Regions from separate parts of the Streptomyces sp. CNH287 genome, predicted to be linked through region 1. Evidence: riboswitches for the same ligand, from Rfam matches in the RefSeq annotation. Region 1 holds a riboswitch; each other region holds the start of a gene.
What was found. A riboswitch is a leader RNA that binds a small molecule or an ion and turns the genes downstream of it on or off. The one in region 1 is predicted to bind cyclic di-AMP.
Positions count from the first base shown of each region.

Region 1 (5,319 bases):
CGTCCCGGTCGGTCGCGGGCACCAGCCGGTGCGCGGTGTCCCCCAGCAGCTCCGAGGGGGTGCCCGCGAGGCCGAACGAGAGCACGGCGCCGATCGAGGGGTCGACGGCGGCCCGGATGACGGTGTCCACGCCGCGCGGTGCCATGGCCTGGACGACGGGGCGCAGCTCCGCCGCCGCGCCGAGGGCTCCGGTGATCTCCGCGTACGCCCGCCGCAGCTCGTCGGGGCCCGTGATGTCGAGCCGGATGCCGCCGAGGTCGGCGCGGTGGCGCAGGTGGGGGGCGGTGGTCTTGAGCGCCACCGGATAGCCGAGGCGGTCGGCGGCGGCGACCGCGGCGGCGGGGGTGGCCGCGGGGCTGGTGGGCTGGACGGGGATGCCGTAGTGGGCCAGCAGGGCGGCGACGTCGGGCGCCTCCAGGGGGAGGCTGCGCACGCGCTCGGGGACGAGCGCGGCGGCGGTGGTCGCGGGCGCCTCGCGGGGGGCGGCGGGCTGGACGGTGCGGCGGGAGGCGGCGGCCTCCGGCCCGCCGGGCGGGGCCGTGCCGCCCGCCTGCGCCGCCTGCGCCGCCGAGTGGGGGCCGTCCGCCGCGGCCGGCCGCCCGGTGGCACGCGCCAGCAGCTCCGCCGCCGCCGACTCGTCGACGTCGAACTCCGGCACCCGGCCCGGAGCACCGGCCGCGGACCGCCAGGCGGCGTGCCGGACCGCCTGGGCCAAGGCGCGTACGGCGCGCTCGGCCGCCGGGTAGGTGGGGATGCCGTGTCCGACGAGGGCCTCGTCCAGCCCTTCGAGTGACAGGTGGACGACGGCGACCGGCTTGGCCGCGCCGTCCGCCGACTCCGCCACCGCCGCGTGCAGCGCCGCGGCCAGCTCCGAGACGTGGCTGTCGTCGACGGAGGGGATGACGGTGACCACAACCGCGTCCGCTCCCGGGTCGTCCAGCGCCGCGCGGAGGGCGTGCCGGAAGTCCTGGGGGGTGGCGGCGGTGGTCAGGTCGCGCACCGGCAGCGGTCGCAGCCCGTCGGCGAGGCAGGCGTCGTAGCTGAGCAGGCAGAGGGACTCGGTGTTGCCCAGGATCGCGACGCGCGGCCCGGCGGGCAGCGGCTGGGCGGCGAGCAGGATGCCGGTGTCGACCTGTTCGGTGACGGTGTCCACCGTGAGCACTCCGGCCTGCCGGAGCAGCGCGGAGACCGTCGCGTCGGGCGTGCGGGAGGCGGGGGCCGCGTGGCCGGGCGGCGGCGCGCTGCCGCTGTGCCGGGCGCCCTTGACGACCACGACCGGCTTGCGGGTGGCGATGCGCCGCGCCAGGCGGGTGAACTTGCGCGGGTTGCCGATCGACTCCAGGTACATCAGCACGACGTCGGTGTCGGGGTCGTCGTCCCAGTACTGGAGGACGTCGTTGCCCGAGACGTCCGCCCGGTTCCCCGCCGACACGAAGGTCGAGAGCCCGGCACCGCGGCGGTGCAGCCCGGCCAGCAGTGCGATGCCGATGGCGCCCGACTGGGTGAACAGGCCGATGCGCCCCCGGCCGGGCACGGCCGGGGAGGGTGTGGCGTTGAGGCGGACCTCCGGGTCGGTGTTGATCAGCCCGAACGCGTTGGGCCCGATGACCCGCATCCCGTACGAGCGGGCCTGCCGTACCAGCGTCCGCTGCTGCTCCCGGGTGAAGTCGGCGGCGAGGACGATGAGGCCCTGCACGCCGTGCTCACCGCAGTCGGCGACGACGGAGGGCACCTCGCGGCCGGGCACAGCCAGGACGGCGAGGTCGACGCCCGAGGGGATGTCGCGCACCGAGCGGTGGGCCTCGTGGCCCGCCAGCCGCGCGCCTGCCCCGGCCGACCTGTTCACCGCGTGCACGCGCCCCGTGTAGCCGGCGGCCCGGAGGTTCTCCAGCACGGAGCGCCCTGCCCCGCCCGCCGTGCGGCTCACCCCGACGACGGCGACGGAGGCGGGTGCCAGCAGGCGGCGTACGGAGCGGCCCTCGGCGCGCTGCTCGCGGGCGCGCATCACCGCGAGCGACTGCTCGGTGGGTTCGAGTCCGAAGGTGAGGTGGACCGAGCCGTCCTCGAAGCTGCGGCGCTGGGAGTAGCCCGCGTCGGTGAAGACCTTGATCATCTTGGCGTTGGCGGGCAGCACCTCGGCGCTGAACCGACGGACTCCGCGCTCACGGGCGACCGCGGCTATGTGCTCCAGGAGGGCGGACGCCACCCCGCGGCCCTGGTGGTCGTCCTGGACGAGGAAGGCCACCTCGGCCTCGTCCGCGGGGGCGGAGGCGGGACGGCCGGTCGCGTCGATGCGGTCGTAGCGCACGGTCGCGATGAACTCGTCCCCGATGGTGGCGGCCAGCCCGACCCGGTCGTCGTAGTCGTGGTGCGTGAAGCGCCGCACGTCGCGGTCGGAGAGACGCGGGTAGGGCGCGAAGAAGCGGTAGTACTTCGACTCGTCCGAGACCTGCTCGTAGAAGGCGACCAGCCGGTCGGCGTCATCGGGCGTGATGGGCCGAATCCGGGCGGTGCCGCCGTCGCGCAGCACCACGTCGGCTTCCCAGTGGGTGGGGTAGGCACGTTCCGCCGGGGTCCGCATGGGTTCAGGGTAGCGAGGGGACGGGCGGGCGGACCGGGCGCGGCACGGCGGAGCGGGTACCTGCGGGGGCGCGGCCGACCACATGCGAGACTGGTCTAGACAACCTACGATCCGAAGGGCTGAACCATGGTTGAACGCCGTGTCTCCGTCGGCTGGGACGAAGGTCTCCACGCCCGCCCCGCCTCGATGTTCTGCCGTGCGGCCGTCGCGGCGGGCATCCCCGTGACCGTCCGCAAAGGCGACGGCAGCGCGGTCAACGCCGCGTCCATGCTCGGTGTGCTGGGCCTGGGTGCGGAGGGCGGCGAGGAGATCATCCTCGCGTCCGACGCCGACGGCGCGGAGGTGGCGCTCGACCGGCTGGCGAAGCTCGTCGCCGAGGGCCTGGAGGAACTGCCGGAGACCGTCTGAGCCGCGGCGGACCGGCGGGGCCTGCCGTGTGGACCGTACCGGGCACTTCGCCCCGGCGCGGTCCACACGGCAGGCCCCTCGTACGCTCCAGGGCCGGTCAGGTCAGGTCAGGCGCCAGGTCCGGTCAGAGTGCGACGCCGTGCCCGCGCAGGTACGCGACCGGGTCGATGTCCGACCCGTACTCCGCGCCCGTGCGGGCCTCGAAGTGCAGGTGCGGTCCCTGGGAGTTGCCGGTGTTGCCGGAGAGGCCCAGCTGCTGGCCCGCGGTGACCTGCTGACCGGGCGTGACCGCCACGGACGACAGGTGCCCGTACTGCGTGTAGGTGCCGTCCTGGTGCCGGACGACCACGTTGTTCCCGTACGCTCCGGCCCAGCCCGCCTCGACCACCTCACCGGCGCCGACGGTGCGTACGGAGGTGCCGGAGGCGGCGTGGAAGTCGACCCCGGTGTGGGTGCCCGAGGACCACATGCCGCCGCCCACGCCGTAGGGCGTGGAGACGTACGAGCCCGCCACCGGCAGGACGTAGCCGCCGGCCGCCGCGGGGCGCTGCGCCGCCGGCTCCTGCGGGGCACTGCGCGCGGCACGCGTCTCCGCCGGGCGGGACCGGGCGGCCCGCTCGGCCGCCTTCTCCCGGGCGCGCTCCGCCGCCCGCTCCCGCGCCTGCTCGGCCCGCTGACGCGCCTCCGCCTTCGCGGCGGCCTCGACGGCCGTCCGGGCGGCGGCGTCCTCCTGGGTGTGGGCCTGTTCGACGAGCGACTCGGCGAGGTAGTCGCCGAGCACGGGCGTCTGCGGCAGCGGCGTGTCCGCCGGAGCCGGGGTGTCCGGGGCGGTGTCGGGCGCCGGGGCCTGCGAGGGCCGGGACGCGGCGAGCGCCGGGGACGCGAGTGAGCCGACGACGCCGACGGTGGCGAGGCCCGCCACTCCGGCCAGCTGCGCCCTCGTGCGAGAGGCGCGGGCCGGACGTCGGTGCTTGCCCGTGGCACGGGTGAACGCCATGAGGCGGCGTACTCCTTTCCCTCCTTCTCGCCTACCGGGTTAGCTGACGGGTTCGGAGCAGGAAGGTCTCCTACAGGCCGCCTCGCGGGAGGCCGCCCGATTCACCCCAGGGACTTCATGGTTGGGTCCCCGGCTCCCCTGGCTCGCGCCGTGGGGGACTCGGCGATGGCTGTACGTCGGCCGCGGTCGCGGGCACTTCTGATGCACAGCCGGACCGACGCTAGAGCGGGCCGGGGTGAACTGCCAAACGAATCCGGCTGTTTGTCGCGTACGCCACAGTGGCGCCCGAGCGGCACAACCGGCGCGGCCCCCGCCGTCCCGGGTGGGACGGCGGGGGCCGCGCGGGCTTCGGCGCCGGGTCCGAGGCTCAGGTGCCGGAGACCACCGTCACCTCGCCGATGCCCAACTCCCGCACCGGATCGGCGATCTGCGCCGCGTCACCGACCAGGATCGTCACGAGCCGGTCCGCCGGGAAGGCGCTGACGGCGGCGGCGGTCGCCTCGACCGTGCCCGTCGTGGCGAGCCGCGCGTAGGTCTGGGCCTGGAAGTCGTCCGGCAGGTGCTGCTCCACCTGGTCGGCCAGGGTGTCCGCGACGGCCGCGGCCGTCTCGTACTTGAGCGGGGCCACGCCCACGAGGTTCTGCACCGCGACGTCGCGCTCCTCGTCCGTCAGGCCCTCGGCGGCGAGGGTGCGCAGCACCTGCCACAGGTCGGCGAGCGCGGGCCCGGTGACCTCCGTGGCGACCGAGCCGCTGATGGCGAGCATCGCGGCGCCCGTGCCGTCCGGCGCGGACCGCAGCACCTGGCCGAAGGCGCGCACGCCGTAGGTGTAACCCTTCTCCTCCCGCAGCACCCGGTCGAGCCGGGAGGTGAGGGTGCCGCCCAGGCAGTAGGTGCCCAGCACCTGGGCCGCCCAGACCTGGTCGTGGCGGTCCGCCCCGATCCGGCCCAGCAGCAGCTGGGTCTGCACCGCGCCCGGCCGGTCCACGATCACGACGCGGCCGGTGTCGTCGGCGGTGATCGGCGGCATCGGCAGCGGCTCGGCCGCCGAACCCGCCCAGGCGCCCAGCGTGTCGGCCAGTTCCTTGTCCAGGTCGACGCCGGTCAGGTCGCCGACGACCACCGCGGTCGCGGTGGAGGGCCGTACGTGCGCCTCGTAGAACGCGCGGACCGCCGCCGCGTCGATCCGCTCCACCGTCTGCGCGGTGCCCAGCCGGGGCCGGGACATCCGGGACTCGGGCGGGAACAGCTCCTTGGACAGCTCCATGGCGGCGCGCCGGGCCGGGCTGGCCAGCTCGTGCGGGATCTCGTCCAGCCGGTTGCGGACGAGCCG
Region 1 covers NZ_AUKQ01000020.1:41,842-47,160, reverse strand. Annotated here, with positions in the region: gene H299_RS0120320 (GNAT family N-acetyltransferase) at 1-2,581, opposite strand, end outside; gene H299_RS0120315 (HPr family phosphocarrier protein) at 2,708-2,989, shown strand; gene H299_RS0120310 (M23 family metallopeptidase) at 3,114-3,986, opposite strand; cyclic di-AMP (ydaO/yuaA leader) riboswitch at 4,000-4,161, opposite strand; gene H299_RS0120305 (M16 family metallopeptidase) at 4,354-5,319, opposite strand, start outside.

Region 2 (5,319 bases), on a different contig from region 1:
GCGCTGGCCCTGGCCGTGCTGGGGCGGCGCTGGCTGGTGACCGTCTGGTCGGTGCTGGCGCTGGCGGCGACCGGGTGGTACATCCAGCCGTACGGGGACGACGCGCCGCTGCCCCGGGAGCATCCGCCGACGGCCCGCTTCCGGGTGCTGACGGCCAACCTCCAGTACGGGCAGGCCACCGAGGCGCTGCTGCGCACGGTCCGCCGGGAGCGACCGCAGCTGGTGTCCGTCCAGGAGTGCGACACCCGGTGTGCCGCGGCGCTGCGTACGCCGGAGCTGCGCGAGGCGTACCCGCACCGGGTCATCGCCGAGGACAGCGGCGCGGGCGGCTCCGCGCTGCTGAGCACCTTCCCGCTGCGGACGGCGCCGCCGGTGCACGGGCAGCTGTCCATGCCCGGCGCGGTCGTCGACATCGCCGGGGCCCGCGTCCGGGTGCAGGTGGCCCATCCGATGCCGCCGGAGCCCAGCTCGCTGGGCACCTGGAAACGCGAACTGGGGCGGCTGCGCGGCTGGGCCGCCGCGCGCGCCGACAGTCCCCGGGTCCTGGCCGGGGACTTCAACGCCACCCAGGACCACGCCGCCTTCCGCGCCCTGCTGGACACCGGGCTGCGGGACGCGGCCCGCCTCCAGGGCCAGTCGCGCACCCCCACCTGGCCCACGGCCACCGCGCCGCCGCTGGGCGCGCAGATCGACCACGTGCTGCTCAGCAAGCACTTCGAGGCGGCCGACGCCCAGTTCCTGGACCTCCCCGGCACCGATCACCGGGCCCTGCTGGTCGACCTCACGATGTACTGACGGCCCCCGTCCCGCGGCGGACACGGAATCACCGGAATGCACGGAAGGCCACCAACGGGCGCGAACGGCACGAATAGCCCGATATAAGGAACCGGCCGCAGGCGCCGTGTCCGGAGTCACACCGACTCGGCGGAACCACGCGGCCCGGTATCCGCCGAAACGCCAAGTCGCCCTTTCCTCGGCCCTTTTGGAAATACTGCGGGCGCCCGCCTCTCACGCTCAGAAAATGATCCACTGCACAGTGTTGAGCATTTCTTGAATTACTCCGGACGCACCCATTCCGGCACCTTGCCTCCACCAAATCGCTGTGTTTACGTTTCCTCGCCTCCGCACTCATGGCAGGGGCCCCACGATCGGGTCGCCGAATCCTGCCGCCCGTGCCGGGAACCACAGCAGTACCCACGGCAGGAGCGGGGGAACCAGGTCAGTGCCGCGCTGCGCTTCACGGCAGCCGGCTTGGGGTGAAGCCGGAACACCCGGCGCTCTCGGGCGCGACGGGCGACCGGCCGGGCATCTCCAGCCCGAATCCGACAGCTCACCTCGCAGGCGGCGGAGAGGAACTCACCATGTCTCGTGGCCGCCATAAGCGTTCGCGCTCAGCTTTCACTTCCCGGCACATTTCCCGGCTTTCCGTCGCGCTCACCATCGGTGGCGCCGGTCTGGCCGCCCCGCTGCTCACCGCGGGCAGCGCGAGCGCGGCTCCGGCCGCCGCGTCCGCCCCGGCCGCGGCTCCGGCCGCCGCCTCGGAGCAGTCCGGCGAGGCGGGTTCGTACACCGTCGTCGGCGGGGACACCCTCTACAAGATCGCCACCGCGCACGACGTGGAGGGCGGCTGGTCCGCCCTCTACGAGGCCAACCGCGAGGCCCTGGGCGAGAACCCGGACGTCATCCACCCCGGCCAGCAGCTGACCCTGGCCGGCGCCCCCGCCGGCGCCCAGAGCGGCACCGGGCAGGGCGGCGAGACCGCCGCGGCCGACCAGGCAGCGACCTCCGACCAGGCGTACGCGGACAACCTGGACGGCTGGATCAAGGAGGCGCTGTCGATCATGGAGGCCCACGGCATCCCGGGCAGCTACGACGGCATCCACCGCAACATCATGCGCGAGTCCGGCGGCGACCCGAACGCCATCAACAACACGGACATCAACGCCCAGAACGGCACCCCGTCCATCGGGCTGCTCCAGGTGATCCAGCCGACGTTCGCCGCGTACCACGTGGAGGGCACCGCCAACGACCAGCGGGACCCGGTCGCCAACATCGTCGCCGCCTGCAACTACGCGGCCGACCGCTACGGTTCGATCGACAACGTGAACGGCCCTTACTGAGCCGCCTGCTGAGCCGTTCACCCGCGCCCTCGGCGCACACCCGCACCGGTCCGCTCCCCGGCCCCGCCGCCGGAGCGGACCGGTGCGCGCGCGGGGGCCGCGTACGCGGGACGGCGTCACTCTCCGCCCCGCTTCGGTCACCCTCGCGAATCCGTCGTCGCGTTCAGGAAGTGCCCCACTGTTCTTCATCTGCTGTTCTCCCTGGGTCGATACGTTCCGGCTGCCGCGCTGAAATTCGCGCCAGCAACGATCGAGCAGGAGGACCGAGTGACGTTCGAGGAGGAGTGGGCGCAGCTGACAGCCGCGCACCAGTCGCCGGCGTCCACGAGCATGCGCCTCAACCACCTGGGCGGCCCCACCGGAGGCGCCGGCCATCCGGGCGGGCAGGGCGGCGGCCAGGGCGGCCGGCAGCGGCTCAACGTCACCGCGTCCGTGCTGCGCGGGCGGGCGGGCAAGGCGGAGATCGTGCGCGGCCAGTTCATGAAGGCCGACGACGAGGTGATGACGGAGACCGGGCAGGTGACCGGCACCCTCAAGGGCTTCGCCACCGACCGGGCCATCGCCACCTTCCAGGAGCGCTGGCAGAAGCAGATGTCGTTCGTGCGGGAGCAGTTCACCGGCACCGCGAAGGCGCTGCGCTCGGGTGCGGCCGACTTCACGGCGGAGGACAAGAAGCGGTCTTTGACGCTGGGCGGCGCGAAGGACCACGCCGGGCAGCCCCAGGGGAAGCCATGAGCGGGCAGCTCACCTACACCCAGGTCAAGGGCGTCAACCTCACGCCGCTGCGCGAAGCGGTCGCCAAGTGGGGCCAGGCGGCGGGCAAGTTCAGCCAGGTCGGCACGAATTTCGACACCGACGTCGCCAAAGGGCTGGCCGACTCCAACTGGGAGGGCGAGAGCGCCCAGGCCGCGGAGGGGAAGTTCCGCAAGGTACGCAGCCAGGTGGTGGCGGCCATGGAGGAGTCGCACCAGGTCTTCACCGTGCTGCGTGAGGGCCTGGAGCAGTTCACGCGGGCGAAGGGCACGCTGGACGCCATCGAGGAGGAGCTGGCCGGCCACGAGCACCTGCGCCTCAACAAGGCCGACGGCTCGGTCTACCTCGACCTGCCCGCCGACCAGGAGAAGCACCGCGCGGCGCTGACGAAGGCCTACCAGGACACGTTCTCCTCCTACCGGGAGCGCACCCGCAAAGCGATCGAGCTGGCCGAGAACGCGGACAGCGCGCTGGCGCAGGCGCTGACGGCCGACGTCAACGGTGCCAAGCGCGGCTTCAACAGCAACGCGTACGGCAGCCTCGACGCGGCCCGCGAGGCGACCGCGAAGGATCTCAGGACGCTGGTCGACCTCGCCGGGATCGAGCAGGGCAAGATGTCCTCCAAGCAGCTGGAGATGGCGAACGCCGCCTTGGCCCGGCACGGCCAGGACCCGCTGTTCGCGGAGCGGTTCGCCACCGAGGCGGGCGCCCGGAACACCCTCCGGCTCTGGTACAACGCCACCCACCCGCGCAACCCCCTCTACCCCGACACGAAGATCGACGAGAAGACGTGGTGGAAGACCGCCGCGAGCCTCCAGGAGAACCTCGGCAGCACGCTGGCCCTCGCCTCGCACTCCGACAGCCCGGAGATGCGCGAGTGGAAGAACGAGATGCTCCGCACGGGCCCCCAGCGGGTGGAGACCGGCGGGAACAGCAACCCGTACGGCTACCAGCTCATGAGCAACCTGATGCGCTTCGGGAAGTACGAGTCGGACTTCCTCACCCGCTACAGCGACCAGCTCACCGCCTGGGACAAGAAGAACAACACCGAGGGCCGCCCCTACTGGGCGAACACCGCGGACGTCGGCGTGCTCAACCTGCACCACGGCGAGAACGAGTACGACACCGGCCACGACCCGGTGGTCGGCATGCTGGAGGCGTTGGGCCACAACCCGGAGGTCGCCACCGAGTACTTCCGGCCCGGGAAGGTGGACGGACGCCTCGACAGCGACGGCGAACTGAACGGCAACTTCGCCTACCTCACCACCGAACGGGACTGGTTCTACACCGGGGACAACGGCAAGCCCGTGGAGATCGGCGGCCACCAGGCGCTCGGCCACGCGCTGACCGCGGCGACCACCGGCTACGCCTGGGACGACCCGGGCATCGCCGACGGGGAGAACCGCCGTACGGCCGCGACCGCGGACGTGATGGAGCAGGTCGTTTACACCTACGGCGGCGAGGAGGGCCCCCGGCTGCTCCACGAGCAGCCCGCGATGGCGGAGGCGCTGGGCGCGATGGGCGGCGCGTACGTGGACGACCTCAACCGCGACCTGTCCGGGCTCGGCGAGACGAAGATGGGCGACTACTTCCCGCCCGGGTACCAGGGGCACGCGGAGTTCGGGCGCGAGCAGGCCGTCGACTTCCTCAGCGTGCTGGGCCAGAACGAGACCTCGCACGGCCTGATGAACCAGGCGGAGCACCTCTACACCCTGGGCCGCTTCGCGGAGAACCCGCCGTCGGCGGGCGGCGAGAACTACGTGACCGGCAAGGGCGCGCTGCTGGCCGAGTCCGAGGCGCGCGGCATCCTGGACGCCTCCCGTACGCGCTACATCGAGGCGGCGTACGCGCAGGACTCCGGCGCGGCCCAGGACGCCTACCTGCGCACCGACGACTGGCGCCGCGTCGGGATCAGCGCCGGCACCCCGGCGGCCCAGAACGTGCTGCTCAACATCGCGGGCAAGTCCGGTCCCTGGGGCGTGGCGATCCCGATCGCCACCAGCGCGCTGGCGGAGTTCGGGAAGCAGTTCGGCGGCGAGACCTTCTTCGGCGGCGCGGACCTGCCCTCGCAGCCGGACACCCAGGACATCTTCTCGATGGGGGAACGCGACCTGGGCGGTACGGCCGAGCGGCACCTGCTGGGCCACGGCAGCGGCCCGGACCCGGACGGCACCCTGGTGCGGGAGATCAAGAACGCCTACCTCGGGTACGGGCCGGGAGCGTCCGACTTCGAGGGCCGCACCCCCTACCCGGGCCCGGGGTGAGCCGATGACCGGGCGAGCGATCACGCGAACGCGCCGGGGGCGGCGGCTGGTGCCCGTCCTCGCGCTGGGTGCGGTGCTGGCCGCCGGCGGCTGTTCCGGCGGCGGGAAGGACGAGGAGCGGGGCGTTCCCGCGGCGCAGCTGTGCCACTCCTCCCTGGACTCCGCCGCCCGAAAGGCGCTCG
Region 2 covers NZ_AUKQ01000004.1:28,400-33,718, reverse strand. Annotated here, with positions in the region: gene H299_RS0103035 (endonuclease/exonuclease/phosphatase family protein) at 1-795, shown strand, start outside; cyclic di-AMP (ydaO/yuaA leader) riboswitch at 1,177-1,359, shown strand; gene H299_RS0103030 (LysM peptidoglycan-binding domain-containing protein) at 1,362-2,120, shown strand; gene H299_RS31900 (hypothetical protein) at 2,388-2,855, shown strand; gene H299_RS0103020 (hypothetical protein) at 2,852-5,137, shown strand; gene H299_RS0103015 (hypothetical protein) at 5,142-5,319, shown strand, end outside.
Region 2: it holds a riboswitch for cyclic di-AMP, as region 1 does, so the genes downstream of both, H299_RS0103030 (LysM peptidoglycan-binding domain-containing protein) here and H299_RS0120310 (M23 family metallopeptidase) in region 1, are expected to answer to the same signal.

Region 3 (5,319 bases), on a different contig from region 1:
GCCGACTACCGGCGGGCGGCGGAGGGGGGCGTCGCGTTCGGCGCGAAGTTCTCGGTGCTGCGGCCCGGCAAGGTGTCGGTGGGCGACGAGGCGACGGTCACCGCGTGGGGCGACTCCGAGTTCTGAACTGCCGTGCCCCGCGCGCTCACTCGGTCGGGGTGCCGATCCGCAGCCGGTTGCCGTCGGGGTCGGTCAGCTCGATCTCCCGCGCCCACGGCGCCGTCCGGGTCTCCGTGCCGAACTCCGCCGCGAGCGCCTCCACATCGCGGACCCGCAGGTAGATCAGGGTGTCCGGCCGCGCGTCCTCCCGGTGCTCGGACAAAAACAGCCGCACCCGGCCCCGCGCGATCTCCACGAAGGCGGGGAACCCGGGCTCGAAACGGTGCTCCCAGCGCTTGCCGAAGCCGAGGCGCCCGTACCAGCGGACCGCGGCGGCGGCGTCCGTGACGTGCAGGATGGGGATGACCTCTTCGTTCAAATCGTCCATGCCCCATATTCTCGCAGCGCTCCGGGCACCGCCCGGCCAGGCCCGCGTACGCCCCGCCCACACCCCGCAGGCCCCCGGCCGAGGCCGGACCGTGGCACCGTGGGACGCGTCAACCCGCCTTCCAGGAGAGGACGACCGTGACCGCACCGGATACAAAGGCGCAGGACGCACTGCTCGCGCTGCTCACCGCGTACGACCGGGGGGTGCTGGTCACCCTGAAGCGTGACGGGCGGCCACAGCTCTCGAACGTCAACCACACCTACGACCCGGCCACCGGCCTGCTCCGGATCTCCGTCACCGCGGACCGCGCCAAGACCCGCAACCTGGCACGTGACCCGCGGGCGAGCTACCACGTGACCAGCGCGGACGGCTGGGCCTGGACGGTGGCCGAGGGCACCGCGGAGCTGTCCGCCGTCGCGGCCCGGCCAGGCGACGCGGCCGTCGAGGAGCTGATCGAGGTCTACCGCGCGATCCAGGGCGAGCACCCCGACTGGGACGAGTACCGCGCCGCGATGGTCGCCGACCGGCGGCAGGTCGTACGGCTGCGGGTCGAGCGGGCGTACGGGCAGCCGCGCCGCTGAGGCGCGCACCGGCGGGCTCGGAAGGCGGCGGGAGCGGGCGGACCGACGGCCCTGGTGTCGGGGGGTAGTCCACCAGGGCCGCCGGGGCAGGGGTGCCCGCGCGGGCACGCGCGGGGCGTTGACGCGCGAGGAGGGGAGCGCGGCGGCGCGGCCGGGCGTGGGGCGCAGCGCCGGCGGGCGGGCCGCTCGGACCTCCCCGAGGGCCGCCGCCCCGTCCCCTCCTGCTCGCCGGGGCTGAGGTAAAGGGGCACAGCGCCCGGTCGGTTCGGGGCGGCGGCTCGGTCCCTGTACGGGATGTGGGGGGTCGGGCCGTGATCTGTGGTTCAGGTGCCGCGGGGCGTCCGGACGGGGCGTCCGGACGGGGCGGCGGCAGCCGACGCGCCATACGTACCCCATCCGCGGACGTACCGGACGTACCGGGCGCGCCTGGCGTACCGGGCGCGCCGGACGCGTCAGACGCTGAGGCCCTTGCCGCGCAGCCAGGCCAGCGGATCGACCGCGTCGCCGCCGCCGGGCAGGACTTCGAGGTGGAGGTGCGGGCCCGTCGAGTTGCCGGTGGAGCCGACGTTGCCGATGACGTCCTTCGTGCTGACGTCGGCACCGGCGGACACCTGCATGGAGGAGAGGTGGCAGTACCAGATCTCCGTACCGTCATCCAGCTGCAGCACGATGCGGTAGCCGTACGAGCCGGCCCAGCCCGCTTCCTTGATCGTGCCGCTGTGGACCGCCTTGACCGGGGTGCCGGTCGGTGCGGCGAAGTCCTGGCCGGTGTGGTCGTTCTGCCACATGCCGCCCGCGGCGCCGAACCCGGAGGTGAGCTGGTAGTTGGAGGTCGGCAGCGTGTAGCTGGCGGCGAGCTTGGCGAGCCGCTCGGCCTCCGCCTTGCGCTTGGCCTCCGCCTCCGCCTTGCGCTTGGCCTCGGCCTTGCGCTCCGCCTCCGCCTTCGCCTCGGCGGTGACCTTGGCCGCAGCCTCGTCCGCCGCCTTCTGGGCGGCGGCTGCCGCCGCGTCCTCGCGGGCGGTGCGGTCGGCCTCGGTCTGCTGCTGTGCGGCCTGTTCGAGGATGCGGGCGCGCAGCGCCTCGCCCGGGTCGGTCTGACCCGCTTCGGCCTCGGTGGTGCTGAGCGCCGCGTAGCTGAGGGGGGCCTGGGAGGCCGCCTGGACGGTCTCGTCCGAGGCGTCCTCGTCGTCGTCCGAGACCAGGCTGCCGACGCCGGGGAGGTCCTCCATGACGGAGAGGTCCGGCATCGAGACGGGGGCGGGCGACTTGTCGCTGGCCGAGGCCATGCCGCCGGCGCCGACCGCGGCGATCACGCCGACGCCGAGCACCGCTCCGCTGCGGGCCATGCCGCCGCGCTGCTTGGCCACCCGGTGGCGGCCCCGCACGGGACGGATGGAGTCCTCGGTCGGGTTCCACTCCTGGAGGGAGTCGTCACGGTCCGGGCCGTAGGCCGGGGCCGGGGACTCGGAGAGCGTTTGCGTGCCGTACCCGCCGTAGTTGTCGCCGGAGCGGTAACCGCGGTCGTCCACCTCGTAGTACGGGTCGTACGAGGGCTCGGGGGCATACGTCTTGGACGCCACTCGGGGCGCTCTCCTTTCCTTCCTTCTCGCCTACCGGGTTAGCTGACGGGTTCGGAGCAGGAAGGTCTCCTACGGGCGCGTCCATGGGCGGGACGTGTCCGATTCACCCCAAGTGGTGGTTCCCCGGCTCCCTCTGCGCGGTGGTATCGCGTGCTGGTTGCTCGCGATGCCGCACTTGCGGGATTAGGCGACGGCGCACGGTGCCGTCTCTCGTGACGGCAGTGACGACCGCGCTGCGTTATCGAACGTTAATAGACTTGCGGCTGAGAATCCAAGTCGTTCCCGGGTTTTTGACTCTCCATTGGCCTGGACTTAGCTGTCAGTGTTGGGCAATTGGGGCAAGCCGTCGGCGGCCGAGATCCCTTCCTCACACCGTCGCTCCTTCCGCGCCGCCCCTGGTCAGCCGCGTCCGGCCCGTACGGCCCTTACGTCAGGCCCGCTTGCCGACCGCGCGCCCCTACAGCGCGTCACCCTCACGGCGAACCCGCCCGGCCCGCCTCACCCGCCGGGACGGCGGCACACCGCGAGCAGCGCCATGTCGTCCCCCGAGTCACCGCCCGTGAACACCCGCACATCCGCGACGATCGCGTCCAGCAGCGCCTCGGGATGGCCGAAGCGGCGGCCCTGGAGCCGCCCGCCCGGGTCGTAGAACTCGCCGCCGTTGTCGCGCGCCTCCGACAGGCCGTCCGTGTAGAGCAGCAGCAGCGCGCCCGGCGGCAGCCGCGCCTCGTCCGCGCGGTCCGGCCAGCGGGCCAGGTCAGCCATGCCGAGCGGGAGTGAGGGCGCGGACGGTTCCAGGTAGCGGGCGGCGCCCTCGGCGAGCAGCAGCGGCGGGGGATGCCCGCGGTTGACGATCCGCAGCCGTCCCGGGCAGCCGGCGGGCACCTCCGCGAGCGCGGCCGTGGTGAAGCCCTCCATCGCTTCCACGTCGCGCCGCCTGCCGCCCTCCCGCTGGAGCGCCCGCTCCAGCCGCGCGGCGACCCCCTCCAGAGTCGGTTCCTCCTCGGCGGACTCGCGGAAGGCCCCGATGATGACGGCCACCGCCTCCACCGACCCCAGCCCCTTGCCCCGTACGTCACCCACGATCAGCCGGGTGCCGTACGGCGTCTCCTGCACCGCGTACAGGTCGCCGCCGATCCGGGCGTCCGACTGGGCGGCCTCGTAGCGGGCGGCCACGTCGAGGCCGCCGATCCGGGCGGGCGGCACCGGCAGCACGGCGAGCTGCACGGCCTCGGCGATGCCGCGCGCGGAGGCGAGCCGCTGCTCGCCGCGCCGAACGAGGCGGTTGATGCCGAGCGCGAGCCCCGAGACGGTCAGCACGGTGGCCACGTGCATCACGGAGTCGCCCTCGTCCGGCGCCCCGGCGACGAACAGCATCGTGACCAGCACGAGCACGGCCAGCGCACCGCACGCCGCCGTCGCCCGCGCGGACAACAGCGGCGCGGCGACCACCGGCGCGGCGGCGAACAGCGCGGCGGGCGTGTACTGGGGCGGCACCGAGAGGTCGACGACCACTCCGGCGACGATCAGCAGCACGGGGAGCAGGCGGTCGTAGCGGCGCGGCACCACCGGGCCGGCGGTACGGGCACCGCCCGGCACGGCGCCGGGGCCCTTGCCGCGCGCGCCGCCGCTCGTGCCGTTATCGACCGTACTGCCGCGGCCCGTACAGCCGCCGCCCGTTTCGTGCGTCACCGTCCCAATCTGCCCGCCGGTCCGCCCGACGGCGACCCGAGCCTGCCCGGCGCTGCTCCGGGTGGCGGCTCACAAGGTGCCGACGCGCTCCCAGGCGGGCTCGCGCGGGCTGACGGGCACGGCCGGGCCGAGCGGGCTGATCTGCTGCACCCGGGAGACCGGCCGCGCGGCGCGGGGCGGGAGCGGGAGCGACTGGGCCGGGGGGCTCGGTGCGGGGGGCGGCGTGGGCGGCGGCGTCCCGGGCTCGGCTTCGGCACTCCGGTCCGGGGGGAGCGCGGCACGGACCGGGGCGGCATGGACGGGCACGGGGACGGGGTACGCCTCGCGGGGGTCGTACGCGGCGGGCGCGTCGTACGGCTCGGACGCGTCGTACTGCTCGGACGCGTCGTACTGCTCACCCGGCTGGGGCGCGTCGTATCTCCCGTACGCGTCGTGCCTGCGGGCGTGCCCGGCGGCGCGGCCACGCGGTGGGTCGCCCTCGCCCGGCAGGGTCCGGCCCGCCCGCGACCACTCGTTCAGCAGGGCCTCGTAGATGGGCGATCCGAGGGAGCGGGCCGGGCCGCGCGGAACCGTTTCTTCTTGCCCATCAGGGGCCGCCGTCCAGTGCTTCAACTGCTTCAGCATCACTGCCATGACGTGACCAACGACCCGCGGCGGGCCCGGTCACCCGGCCAGATCAGCCGCGTCACCCGGACGGGTGCCGGGGCGGGCCGGGGCGGGCCGGGCAGGGACCCCGCGCGGCCCCGGCCCGCACCCTGGCCCACCCCGCCCCGGCCCGCCGTCAGGAGAGGTCGGTGGCCGGCGTGCGGAAGAGCCCGTCCGGGTCGTGCCGCCGCCGGATCTCGGTCAGCCGGCGCCGCACCTGCGGCTCGTACGCGTCGCGCACCTCGCCCGCATCCGGCTCACCGAAGAGGAAGTTGAGGATGCGCCCCTCCTTCCGGTGCTTGAGCCGCTCCAGCAGCGTGCGGTGGAAGGCTGC
Region 3 covers NZ_AUKQ01000027.1:38,218-43,536, forward strand. Annotated here, with positions in the region: gene H299_RS0122555 (MOSC N-terminal beta barrel domain-containing protein) at 1-126, shown strand, start outside; gene H299_RS0122560 (glyoxalase superfamily protein) at 146-478, opposite strand; gene H299_RS0122565 (PPOX class F420-dependent oxidoreductase) at 625-1,068, shown strand; gene H299_RS0122570 (peptidoglycan DD-metalloendopeptidase family protein) at 1,521-2,648, opposite strand; cyclic di-AMP (ydaO/yuaA leader) riboswitch at 2,662-2,809, opposite strand; gene H299_RS0122575 (PP2C family protein-serine/threonine phosphatase) at 3,147-4,340, opposite strand; gene H299_RS37705 (hypothetical protein) at 4,410-4,973, opposite strand; gene H299_RS0122585 (FAD-binding oxidoreductase) at 5,122-5,319, opposite strand, start outside.
Region 3: it holds a riboswitch for cyclic di-AMP, as region 1 does, so the genes downstream of both, H299_RS0122570 (peptidoglycan DD-metalloendopeptidase family protein) here and H299_RS0120310 (M23 family metallopeptidase) in region 1, are expected to answer to the same signal.

Region 4 (5,319 bases), on a different contig from region 1:
CGAGCACGACGGCGAAGGAGACGGCCATGGTGAGCACCAGGGCTATCCGCCACCAGGTGTACGGGCGGGCGATGATGGCGAGCGCCCAGAGGGCCACCAGGAAGAGCGTCAGCGTCGCGGCGGAGGTCTCCGCCTCGAGGTTCCCGTCGTAGACGTTCCGGGCGTACAGGTAGGCGCCGAACGTCGCCAGCGCCGCGAGCACACCGCCGGGAAGCGCGAAACGCAGGACCCGCCGCACGAAGCCCGTCCGCGCGCGCTCGGCGTTCGGGGCGAGGGCCAGGAAGAAGGCCGGGATGCCGATCGAGAGCGAGCCGACCAGGGTCAGATGCCGGGGCAGGAAGGGGTAGGGGACCTGCGCCACCACGACCAGGATCGCGAGCAGCACCGAGTAGACGGTCTTGGTCAGGAAGAGGTTCGCGACGCGCTCGATGTTGCCGATGACGCGGCGCCCCTCCGCCACGACGCTGGGAAGGACGCTGAAGTTGTTGTCCATCAGGACGAGTTGGGCCACCGAGCGCGTCGCCGGGCTGCCCGCGCCCATGGCGACGCCGATGTCGGAGTCCTTCAGCGCGAGCACGTCGTTGACGCCGTCGCCGGTCATCGCCACGGTGTGCCCGCGCGACTGGAGCGCCTGGACCAGCGCCCGCTTCTGCTGCGGCCCCACCCGCCCGAAGACGGAGTTGCGCTCGGCGATGTCGGCCAGTTCCTCCTGGTCCTCGGGCAGGGTGCGGGCGTCGACGGGGTGTTCGGCGCCGGGAAAGCCGAGGCCGCGGGCCACGGCGCCCACCGAGAGGGCGTTGTCACCAGAGATGATCTTGGCTTGGACGCCCTGCTCGGCGAAGTAGCGCAGGGTGGCCGGGGCCTCCTTGCGTATCCGCTGCTCGATGACGACCAGGGCGACGGGCTCCAGGGCGTCGGCCGACCCGGCCTCGGCGTCCGGGAGTTCCTCCATGACGGCGCGCAGCGTGGCCCGCGTACGGACCAGCAGCAGGACGCGCAGGCCGAGGGAGCCGTGCTCGTCCACCTCGGTGAGCACGGGGTGCCCGGCGGGCAGCAGGGCGTCGGGGGCGCCGAGCAGCCAGGTGGCCGTCCGGCCGCCGGACTCCGGCCCCTCCCCACCCGACCCGTCCCCGCCCGGCTCCGTGAGCGAGGCGCCGCTCCAGCGGCGGGCGGAGGAGAAGGGGGAGCTGTCCTGGACCGTCCAGCCCTCGGGTGCCGGATAGGCGTCGATGATGGCCTGCATCGAGGCGTTCGGCCGGTCGTCGGCGGTGCCGAGCACGCCGAGCACGGCCTCGGCCGGTGCCTCCGGATCGAGCGCGCGCACCTGCGAGACGTCCATGGCCGTCTCGGTGAGAGTGCCGGTCTTGTCGAGACAGACGACGTCCACCCGGGCCAGGCCCTCGATCGCGGGCAGTTCCTGGACCAGGCAGCGCTTCTTGCCCAGCCGCACCACACCGACGGCGAAGGCGACCGAGGTGAGCAGCACCAGCCCTTCGGGCACCATCGGCACCAGCCCGGCGACCATGCGCCGGATCGCCTCGGCCATGTCGTCCTGGTCGTTGCCCACGGTCAGCTGGCTGATCACCAGGGCGATACCGGCCGGAATGATCGCGTACGTCACGAACTTCAGGATCGTGTTGATGCCCGCACGCAGCTCCGAGCTGATCAGGGTGAACTTGCTGGCCTCTTCGGCGAGCTGGGCGGCGTACGCGTCGCGGCCGACCCGGGTGGCGGCGAACGCGCCCGCGCCGGCCACCACGAAGCTGCCCGACATGACGGTGTCGCCCGGCTGCTTGAGCACCGGGTCGGCCTCACCGGTCAGCAGCGACTCGTCGACCTCCAGGTCGGCGGACTCGGCCACCACGCCGTCCACCGCGATCTTGTCACCCGGTCCCAGCTCGATGACGTCGCCCAGCACGATCTGCTCGGCGGTGAGCGAGACCGCGACGCCGTCCCGCCGCACCAGCGGGCGGCTCTCGCCGACGATGGCCAGCTGGTCCAGCGTGCGCTTGGCGCGGACCTCCTGGATGACGCCGATCAGCGTGTTGGCCAGGATGACGCCGCCGAACAGGCCGTCCTGGACCGGGCCGACGGACATGATGATCACGAACAGCACGCCCATGATCGCGTTGATACGCGTGAACAGGTTGCCCCGGACGATCTCGCCGATGCTCCTGCTGGAGCGCACCGGCATGTCGTTCACCTGGCCCGCGGCGACGCGCTCGGCGACCTCGGCGCTCGTCAGGCCGCGCGCGGAGTGGGCGGGCGCGGGCGGCGCCTCCGCTTCCGCCGGCGGGCTGGTGGCGCCCTCCGCTCCGACGGTGTCTAGCTGCTGCTCAGCCACGCTGCGGGCCCCTTCATATGCGGTCGTGCGGTGTCTGTAACGGGTGATGCCGGGTGCTGCCAGGTGATACGGGGTGGTGGCGCCAGGCGGCGCCGGTGCTGCTGGAGGGCGCGGGGTGGTGCTCGCGTCGTACGCGGGCGCCCCGGACCCCTATGAAAGTAATCGGCCGGGGTGATCTTCCGCCAGCCACCCAGGTATCCATCGCCCCCCGTACCTGGGTCGGAGTCGGGCCCGAGCGAGTAGTACCACGGTGTGAGGCTTCTCTCCCGCCACCCGCCGCGCAGACCGGCTGCCGCATTCCTCCGTGGAGCGCACCACCTGCGAGGACGCCGGTTCCCGCCCTCCGGTTGAGCCGATAGATGGCAGATGCCGGTTTTTGTACCTGTCGCGGAGGTGTGCTTACGGTCGCTCTGCTCGTCAACTGACGGGCGCCCTGGGCCGTCACGCCGAATCCTGCCGGCGGCCGGGGGGGCAATCGTCGCGCAAGCGCCGTTGGCAGGAGCGGGGGAACCAGGTAAGCGCCGCGCCCTTCGGGGAGCGGCTAGGGGCGAAAACCGTGCGCAGCCGCGCACGGGCGGGCACTCATCCGGCCCGGGTCCGACAGCTCACCTCGCAGGCGTCGGTGAGGAAGATCGTCATGCTCTTTTCCGCTCGCGGCCGTCACCGTCGTCCGGCCAAGGCCGTCCGCATCGCCACGCTGGCCGGGGTCACCGGTGCCGCCGTCGCCCTGCCGCTGATGTCCGCCACGGGCGCCCAGGCCGCCTCGGTCGACACCTGGGAGAAGGTCGCCCAGTGCGAGTCCGGGGGCAACTGGTCCATCAACACGGGCAACGGCTACTACGGCGGCCTCCAGTTCTCGCAGTCCAGCTGGGCCGCGGCGGGCGGCACGCAGTACGCGCCGCGCGCCGACCAGGCCAGCAAGGAAGCGCAGATCGCGGTCGCCGAGAAGCTGCTCGCCATGCAGGGCCCGGGCGCCTGGGCCTGCGCGGGTGCCGGGGGCCTCACCTCGGGCGGCCCGTCGGCGGACGTCAGCCCGGGCGGCGACTCCGGCAGCGCCCAGGAGGGCGGCGGCGGGAGCGCCGAGCAGCCCAAGGCCCCGGCCGCACCGCAGCCGCAGCCCGAGACACAGCCGGAGCCGCAGGCCGCGCAGCCCCAGCAGCCGGCCAAGCAGCAGTCCGGCGGCGGCGACTACACCGTGCGGTCCGGTGACACGCTCGGCACCATCGCCGACGCTCACGGCACCACCTGGAAGCAGCTCCACCAGGACAACCGGTCGGTCATCGGCGGCGACGCCGACCTGATCATGCCGGGCCAGCGCCTCTCGCTCTGAGCCCGGTGCCACCGCGGGTCGGCGGGCCCGCGGTGGCCCCTGATCGCGCAGCCCGCGCTCTGTCCCCCCGGGGCGCGGGCTGCGCCCGTCCGGGCCCGGCCCGCCCCGCGGCAGGCGGCGAACAGCCCGCCCCGCCCCGCGGCGGGCCGCCCGGCGTCAGCCCAGCCCGTCCGCCCGGTCGATGGTGTCCGCGAGCCGCGTGACCTCCTCGTCCTCCGTGCGCGAGGCGATGTCCCGGGCGTGACCGGCCAGTTGGCGCAGTGTCGGCGCACCGGGCAGCCCGTGCTCCCCGCCCCGCAGCGATTCGGCGAAGTAGGCGGCGACGGCTGTCAGCCGCAGGCCAGGCGCACCCTCCTCCCACAGGTCGCCGCGCAGCGCGTCCGTGCCGACCGTCCGCGACTTCTCGTGCGGGGTACGGTCCTCCGGTTCGAGCCAGCGCACCGTGGAGGTAGCCACCTTGCCCTCGGCGCCCTCCTTGAGCCGTACCGCGTAGAGCGCGGTCACCGTGTGGCCGGGGCCGATCTCGCCGCCGTCCACCCGGTCGTCGCGGAAGTCCTCGTCCGCCACCATCCGGTTGTCGTAGCCGATCAGCCGGAACTGCTCGACGGTGGACGGCTCGAAGACCACCTGCGCCTTGGCGTCGCGGGCGCGCAGCTGGGTGTGGCGCGGCAGTTCGTCCACGAAGACCTTCGTCGCCTCCTCCTTGTCCGCGACGTACGTGGTGTGCCCGTCGCCCTTGTTGGTCAGGCGTTCCATCAGCGCGTCACCGTAGTCGCTGCCGACGCCGACGCCGAAGAGGGTGATGCCGTGCTCGGCGCGGTGTTCGGCGACCTGGTCGAGGATGGCTTCCGGCGAGGTGTCGCCGGTGTTGGCGAGGGCGTCGGAGAGCAGGACGACGCGGTTGGTGGCGCCGGCGCGTTTGCCGTCCACCGCCTCCTGGTAGCCCTTCCGCATCCCGGCGGCCAGGTTGGTGCTGTCCTCGGGCCGGAGCCCGTCGACGGCCTCGCGGATGTCGTCGCGCGGGCCGTCGCCGTCCAGCCGGGTCATCGGCGCCACGGTGCGGGCCTCGTCGCTGAAGGTGACCAGCGAGACCGAGTCCTTGTCGCGCAGCTGCCCCACCGCGGACCTCAGCGACGACCTGACCAGGTCGAGGCGGCCCGGCTCGGCCATCGAGCCGGAGACGTCGATCACGAAGGTGAGCGCGGCGGGCGCCCGGCGCGCGGCGGCCCCCGGCGGCTCCTCCTTCGTCGCCAGCCCGACCCGCAGCAGCGACCACCCGTCGCCGCCGGCACGCGCGCCGTCGGCCGTGACCGTGAAGCCGTCGCCCTTCGGCTGCGGGTAGTCCTGCCGGAAGCTGTTGACGAACTCCTCCGGACGTACGGTGTCGCGCGCGGGCAGCCGCCCGTCCCCGATGGTGCGGCGCGCATAGCCGTACGAGGCGGTGTCCACGTCGAGGCCGAAGGTGGAGCGGTAGTCCGGGGCCTTGCTCGGCGCGCTCTCCCGCTGTTCGCCCTTCCGCTCCTTGGCGTCGCCTCCCTCGCCGCTCTCCCGCGACCCGGCCGGTGGCCCGTTGGTGCCGCCGGGCAGGGGCGCTTCGTTGCGCGCGCCGTCTCTCGCGCCGCCCCGCGCCTTGTCGTCCGCAAGG
Region 4 covers NZ_AUKQ01000003.1:303,386-308,704, reverse strand. Annotated here, with positions in the region: gene H299_RS31530 (HAD-IC family P-type ATPase) at 1-2,194, opposite strand, end outside; cyclic di-AMP (ydaO/yuaA leader) riboswitch at 2,822-2,978, shown strand; gene H299_RS0101280 (LysM peptidoglycan-binding domain-containing protein) at 2,982-3,674, shown strand; gene H299_RS0101275 (YfbK domain-containing protein) at 3,831-5,319, opposite strand, start outside.
Region 4: it holds a riboswitch for cyclic di-AMP, as region 1 does, so the genes downstream of both, H299_RS0101280 (LysM peptidoglycan-binding domain-containing protein) here and H299_RS0120310 (M23 family metallopeptidase) in region 1, are expected to answer to the same signal.